DNA from 3 places in the Faecalimicrobium sp. JNUCC 81 genome. Region 2 is predicted to be linked to each of the others. Evidence: riboswitches for the same ligand, from Rfam matches in the RefSeq annotation. Region 2 holds a riboswitch; each other region holds the start of a gene.
What was found. A riboswitch is a leader RNA that binds a small molecule or an ion and turns the genes downstream of it on or off. The one in region 2 is predicted to bind S-adenosylmethionine.
Positions count from the first base shown of each region.

Region 1: linked by a shared signal. The riboswitch ahead of JNUCC81_RS11960 (methionine ABC transporter ATP-binding protein) and the one ahead of JNUCC81_RS14055 (Na+/H+ antiporter NhaC family protein) in region 2 are both predicted to bind S-adenosylmethionine.
Region 3: linked by a shared signal. The riboswitch ahead of metK (methionine adenosyltransferase) and the one ahead of JNUCC81_RS14055 (Na+/H+ antiporter NhaC family protein) in region 2 are both predicted to bind S-adenosylmethionine.

Region 1 is NZ_CM132203.1:2,389,186-2,391,466, forward strand. It holds gene JNUCC81_RS11955 (methionine ABC transporter permease) at 1-445, opposite strand, end outside; gene JNUCC81_RS11960 (methionine ABC transporter ATP-binding protein) at 405-1,478, opposite strand; SAM riboswitch class I at 1,558-1,662, opposite strand; gene JNUCC81_RS11965 (hypothetical protein) at 1,821-2,281, opposite strand, start outside.
Region 2 is NZ_CM132203.1:2,802,609-2,804,889, reverse strand. It holds gene buk (butyrate kinase) at 1-765, shown strand, start outside; SAM riboswitch class I at 878-982, shown strand; gene JNUCC81_RS14055 (Na+/H+ antiporter NhaC family protein) at 1,061-2,281, shown strand, end outside.
Region 3 is NZ_CM132203.1:163,150-165,430, forward strand. It holds gene yyaC (spore protease YyaC) at 1-397, opposite strand, end outside; SAM riboswitch class I at 634-739, shown strand; gene metK (methionine adenosyltransferase) at 937-2,130, shown strand; gene recD2 (SF1B family DNA helicase RecD2) at 2,262-2,281, shown strand, end outside.

The sequences.
Region 1 (2,281 bases), 410 kb from region 2:
ACATAACTCTATAAATTATTTCAATTGGACTTGAACCCATAGATTGAGCTGCTTCAATTACGCCACTATCTATGTCTAAAATTACCGATTCAATTTGTCTTGCAACAAATGGTGTTGAGCTAAATATAAGTGGTACTAATGCTCCTAATGTACCTATAGTGGTTCCTACAACAAGTCTAGTAATTGGCATTATTGCTGCTAATAAAATAATAAATGGTATGGAGCGTAGAGTATTTATTATTTTACCTAAAATATTATTTATAATTTTATTTTCTAATATTCCACCTTTTCTTGTTGCTACAAGCGTTACTCCTATAGGGAACCCTATTAATGTTGAAACTATTCCCGATACAAAAACCATATATAATGTCTCAAATAATGCTTTTATCATTTCAGGATAAAGATTAACTACATTGGGTATTAGTGTTTTTAATGTTTCTATCATAGTCAATTACCTCCAAACTAATATTATGTTCTTTAAGATACTTATCTGCATTTAGTATATTTTCAATTTGACCACTTAACTTTACAATTAAATTTCCTATTGGAACATTTTTTACCATTTCTATATTTCCAAATAATATACTTGCGTCGATTTTAAACTTTCTTGATATTTTTGATATAAATGCCTGACCTGTATTTTGACCAACAAAAGAAATTTTAGCTAAAACTTCATCTTCACTTATATCTTGAATAAATAAGTCTTTTTTTAATAAATCATATATTTTATTATTTTGAAATAAAGTTGAAATAAAGTCTTTTGTAACATTAGCTTTTGGATTTGAAAATATTTCAAGTATATCTCCGTTTTCAACTATATTCCCATTTTCCATAACCGCAATTTTATCACATATTTCTTTTACTACATTCATCTCATGTGTGATTATAACTACTGTTAAATTAAGCTTTTCATTAATATCTTTTAATAAATTAAGTATTGAATGTGTTGTTTGAGGATCAAGGGCTGAAGTTGCTTCATCGCATAAAAGTACTTTTGGATTATTTGCTAGTGCCCTTGCAATTGCAACTCTTTGCTTTTGACCTCCACTTAACTGAGATGGATAACTAGTTGCCTTATCACTTAATCCGACTAATTCTAAGAGTTCGCTAACCCTTAATTTTATTTCATTCTTGCACAATCCATTTCCTTTTAATGGATATTCTATGTTTTGAAACACAGTTTTTGACTTCATAAGATTAAAATGTTGAAAAATCATACCTATGTTTTTTCTACTTTCTCTTAATTCTTTATTTGATAAAAGTGTAATATCTTTATCTCCTATAAAAACTTCTCCACATGTTGGCCTTTCAAGTAAATTTATACAACGAACTAATGTACTTTTCCCAGCTCCACTAAATCCAATTATTCCGCATATTTCTCCTTCCTTAATCTCTAAATTTACACCCTTTAATGCTTCAACCACATTTTTTCCTGATACATATGTTTTTTTTATATTTTTTAGTTTAATCAAATACATTCCCTCCTTTTTAACCAAATAAAAAATCTTCTTCCCAAAAATGAGAAGAAGATTTTTAACGTTTATATTAATATACTTCCCCTCATCTTTCAGGATTAAAATCCTGTTGGAATTAGCACCACACCATTTAAGGTAGGTTGCTGAGACGTCATAGGGCCATTCCCTCGGTCTCTCTTGATAAGGTTTTTTATTTAATTTTCAAAATATTTTTATTTATGAAACTAATTGTATATTTTAAAACATACATTGTCAATTATAAAATTTTATTTATATATATTTTTTTATTTTCTTTATACCACAAGCACTTTCTCTTATTGTAACTTCTTTACTTAAACATATATTCTAACTGTTTATATCTTTATGCTTAAAAGTATTGTAACAATGTAAAAGTTCTCTACTATCAAATATGTACTTTCCACTTATCTGAGTATAATAAGTCCCTGTAGATTCATATATATCCTTTACTTTTTGAGTTAAATTTTTATGGTAATATCTTAATTCTTTGTACTCTTTTTTTAATTTATCTGCAGTAAGCCAAATTTTATTTGATGATATATCAGCTAATTTGACATTTTCAAATTTAATATCATTTTTTTGACCATATACATATAGCTCTGCCATTATATCTTGTAAGTTTTCGTTAGTAAGATCCCTTTTTAATTTTATGTAAGTAATTGCCCCCATACCATCAATACCTCTTTCTTCTAATCTTTCTTGTTTTATTAAGGCATCTAATGGTTGACGTTTTATATACACATAAGATTTATCTTCAAGGACATAAGAACCTCTATTATACTTAGCCG
Region 2 (2,281 bases):
AATCTAGGGGCTATTATATCTTATGAAATAGCAAAACAACTTGGAATAAATGCATACATATATGATTCTGTGGCAGTAGATGAACTTGATGATATAGCTAGAATATCTGGAATTTGTGGAATGGATAGAGATTGCTTAAGTCATGCACTAAATTCTAGGGCTATGGCTATGAAACATTGTAAAAATAACAATAAAAACTACAAAGATTTAAATTTAATAGTAGCTCACTTAGGTGGAGGTATAACAGTTAGTGTACACAAAAAAGGTAAGATGGTAGATATTGTATCAGATGATGAAGGATCATTTTCACCAGAAAGAGCTGGAAGAGTGCCTTGTAAAAAAATCATAGATAGATGTTTTTCAGGAGAATACTCACATAGAGAAATGCTAAAAATGATAAGAGGAAATGGTGGTATAGTATCGTATTTAGGAACGGTTGATGTTAGAGACGTAGAAAAAATGATAAATAAAGGTAATGAAAAGGCAAAACTTGTTCACAAAGCAATGGCATATCAAGTTTCTAAAAGTATAGGTGAATTAGCAACGGTTGTAGAGGGAAAAGTTGATGCAATAGTTATTACAGGTGGAATTGCTTATTCAAATATGATAACTTCTATGATTAAACAAAGAGTAGATTTTATAGCACCAGTAGACATTATTCCAGGTGAAAATGAACTTGAGTCTTTATCTTTAGGAATTTTAAGGGTATTATTAGGAGAAGAAAATGCTAGAGTATATGAAGAAAATGAACTAGCTAAAGCATAAAACTAATGTTGATAAAATTATTAAAAAAATAATTATTAAAAAAATCAAAAATACTTGAAATATTTAGACAATTATAGTATTATAAAAAAATAGCAAGAGAAAAATTAAATACTCCTTATCAAGAGAGGTGGAGGGGCTGGCCCTTTGAAACCCGGCAACCAGTATATTTAATATACATTGGTGCTAAATCCTGCAGCTAATAGCTGAAAGATGAGTAAATAATTGCTTATTATAGCCTGAGTTTATTCTCAGGCTTTTTTATATATTAATTAGAACATAAGAGGAGGCGACATGTATGGAAAAAGAAATAAAAAAGGGTAATGCATTGGCATTATTACCATTAGGAGTATTTTTATTATTATTTTTAGGAACGGGAATTATAACAGGTGATTTCTATAAAATGCCAGTATTAGTTGCATTTATTATATCGGCTGGCGTTGCATTAATGTTAAATAAAAAAGAATTATTTTCTACAAAAATAGATGTGTTTTGCAAGGGAGCAGGAAAGCCTGATATTATATTGATGTGTATGATTTTCTTATTGGCAGGTACATTTGGAAGTGTTTCAAAGGCCATGGGTGGAGTTGATGCTACTGTAAACCTAAGCTTATCAATATTACCACCAAATCTTGTAGTAGTAGGATTATTTGTTATAGGTTGTTTTATATCTGTTTCAATGGGAACATCAATGGGAACAATAGCAGCAATAGCACCAGTAGGAATAGGTATATCAGAAAAAACTGGAATACCAATGGCTTTAGTGATAGGAGCAGTAATAGGTGGAGCTATGTTTGGAGACAATTTATCTATGATATCTGACACAACTATAACTGCAGTTAGAACTCAAGGGTGCGAGCTTAAAGATAAATTTAAGGTTAATTTCTTAATAGTTTTACCAGCAGCTATAATAACAACTATAATACTTGGAATAAATACATCAGGATATAACGTAGTATTATCGGAAAACTATAGTTATCAAATAATAAAAGTAGTTCCATACATTATAGTATTAGCTGGAGCATTACTTGGAATGAATGTATTTAAATTACTTCCAATGGGAATATTTGTATCAGCAATAATAGGAATATCAACAGGATCATTTGATGTATTTGGATTTATAGATTCTGCATCACAGGGTATGTCAGGAATGTATGAATTATGTATGATGTCTATAGTAATAGGCGGAATTGTTGAACTTATAAAGTTTAATGGTGGAATAGATTTTGTACTACATTTTATAACAAGTAGAATAAAAAATAAAAAAGGCGCTGAATTTGGAATCGCAGCACTTGTAGCTTTAGTTGACTTATGTACAGCAAATAATACTATAGCAATAGTTATGGCAGGGCCATTAGCTAAAGATATAGCACAAGAATTTGATATAGATCCAAGAAGATCAGCAAGTATATTAGATATTTTCTCTTCTTGTTGTCAAGGAATGATTCCATATGGAGCTCAAATATTAACAGCTGCAGGATTAGCAGCAATATCTCCAGTTGAGATTTTAAGATACTTA
Region 3 (2,281 bases), 1.2 Mb from region 2:
CTACAATAGAATGGTTTCCTATTTGAGGTAATTTTTTTCCAACACCTTTTCCAGGTAAAATTGGGCCTTCTCTTATTTGTATATTACCTATGCTACTTTTTGACCCTAAACATGCATCTATAGCTAAAAAATTTCCATTTGGATGAATCTGTTTTATGTGATCAATAGATTCGTATATATTTAAAGCGTGGATAGGATTATCTAATGTTCCGTAAACGGGGTATTTAAAATCACTATTTTGCAACATTGTACCAACTAATGGTCCGAGAGCGTCTCCGATAGCTCTGTCTGTTCCTATGCAAACTACAACTGTATTTTCATCGATTAAATCTTTAAGTATTGAACTTAATACTTCTACAACGTTCTCTTTTTTATAATTCACTTTGGCTAAATACATAGGCACCCCCCTTCAAAAAAATATATGAATTTTTAATTTAAAAAATACCTATCTTAGGTTACATAATATATAATATGAAAATGGTATTAAATAGGATACTATATAGTTGATATAGTACAAGCAAGAATATTCCAAATGATAAATTTGATTTAAAATTATTGACAGGATTTTATAAAGATAGTAATATATAAATTAATGAGATATATAATATAAAGAACTTAATAACTTTCTTGATTACCTTATCAAGAGCGGCGGAGGGATAGGCCCTGTGAAGCCCAGCAACCACCCATTTGGGAAAAGGTGCTAAATCCTACAAGACTAAATAGTCTTGAGAGATGAGGTTAGTTAATTAATGTATTGAATATACAAAATTAACCTCTTCTTGCATAAGAAGAGGTTTTTTAATTATTAAACTATTACCTCTAATATATAGCGTAAGATTTCAGATATATAAAGTTAAATTAACTAAGAGTATTCATAATTGGACTAGCATAGGGGATGAATCAAACCCCGAAATTATAAATTAAGGAGGAATTAAAATGGCAAGACATTTATTTACATCAGAATCAGTAACAGAAGGGCATCCAGATAAAATATGTGACCAAATATCAGATGCAATATTAGATGAATTATTAAAGCAAGATCCACTATCAAGAGTTGCTTGTGAGACTACAGTAACAACGGGGCTTGTATTAGTAGCGGGAGAAATAACAACAAAAGCATATGCTGATATACCTAAAATAGTAAGAGAAACAGTAAGAGAAATAGGATACGATAGAGCAAAATATGGATTTGACTGTGACACTTGTGCAGTTATAACTTCTATAGATGAACAATCAGGGGATATAGCTATGGGTGTTGATGAAGCATTAGAAAATAGAGATGGACAAACAGCAGAAGATGAAATAGAAAAAGTAGGTGCAGGTGACCAAGGTATAATGTTTGGTTTTGCTTGTAACGAAACAGAGGAATTAATGCCACTTCCAATATCTTTAGCTCATAAATTAGCTAGAAGATTAACAGAAGTTAGAAAAAATTCTACATTAGATTACTTAAGACCAGATGGAAAAACTCAAGTAACAGTAGAATACGAAGGAAATACTCCAGTAAGAGTTCATACAGTACTTATATCTACTCAACATGGAGAAGAAGTAACTAGTGAAACAATAAGAGAAGACTTAATAAATCATGTAATAAAAGCAGTTATACCAGCTAATTTATTAGACGAAGAAACTAAGATATATATAAATCCAACGGGAAGATTCGTTGTTGGTGGTCCTCAAGGAGATACAGGTCTTACAGGAAGAAAAATAATAATAGATACTTACGGAGGATACTCAAGACACGGTGGTGGAGCATTCTCAGGAAAAGATGCTACAAAAGTTGATAGATCTGCAGCTTACGCTGCAAGATATGTAGCTAAGAATATAGTTGCAGCTGGGCTTGCTGACAAGTGTGAAATAGAACTTGCATATGCAATAGGTGTAGCAAGACCACTTTCTATATTTATAGATACGTTTGGAACTGGAAAAGTATCTGAAGAAATATTAGTTAAATTAGTTGAAAAGAACTTTGACTTAAGACCAGGTGCAATAATAAGAGACTTAGACTTAAGACAACCAATATTCAAAAGTACAGCAGCTTATGGACACTTTGGTAGAACTGATATAGATTTACCATGGGAAAGAACAGATAAAGCTCAAATTTTAAGAAAAGAAGCTCTAGGACAATAATATAAATTAGATTTATAAATAAAGCCCCTTAAAGTAATATTACTTTAAGGGGTGATTTTATTTTATATAAAAGGTATAATAATTACAACTTAAGTACAGTATAGAAATATTATTTGTTGTAGGAGAAAAGTATGGAAAGATTAGAAGGAAT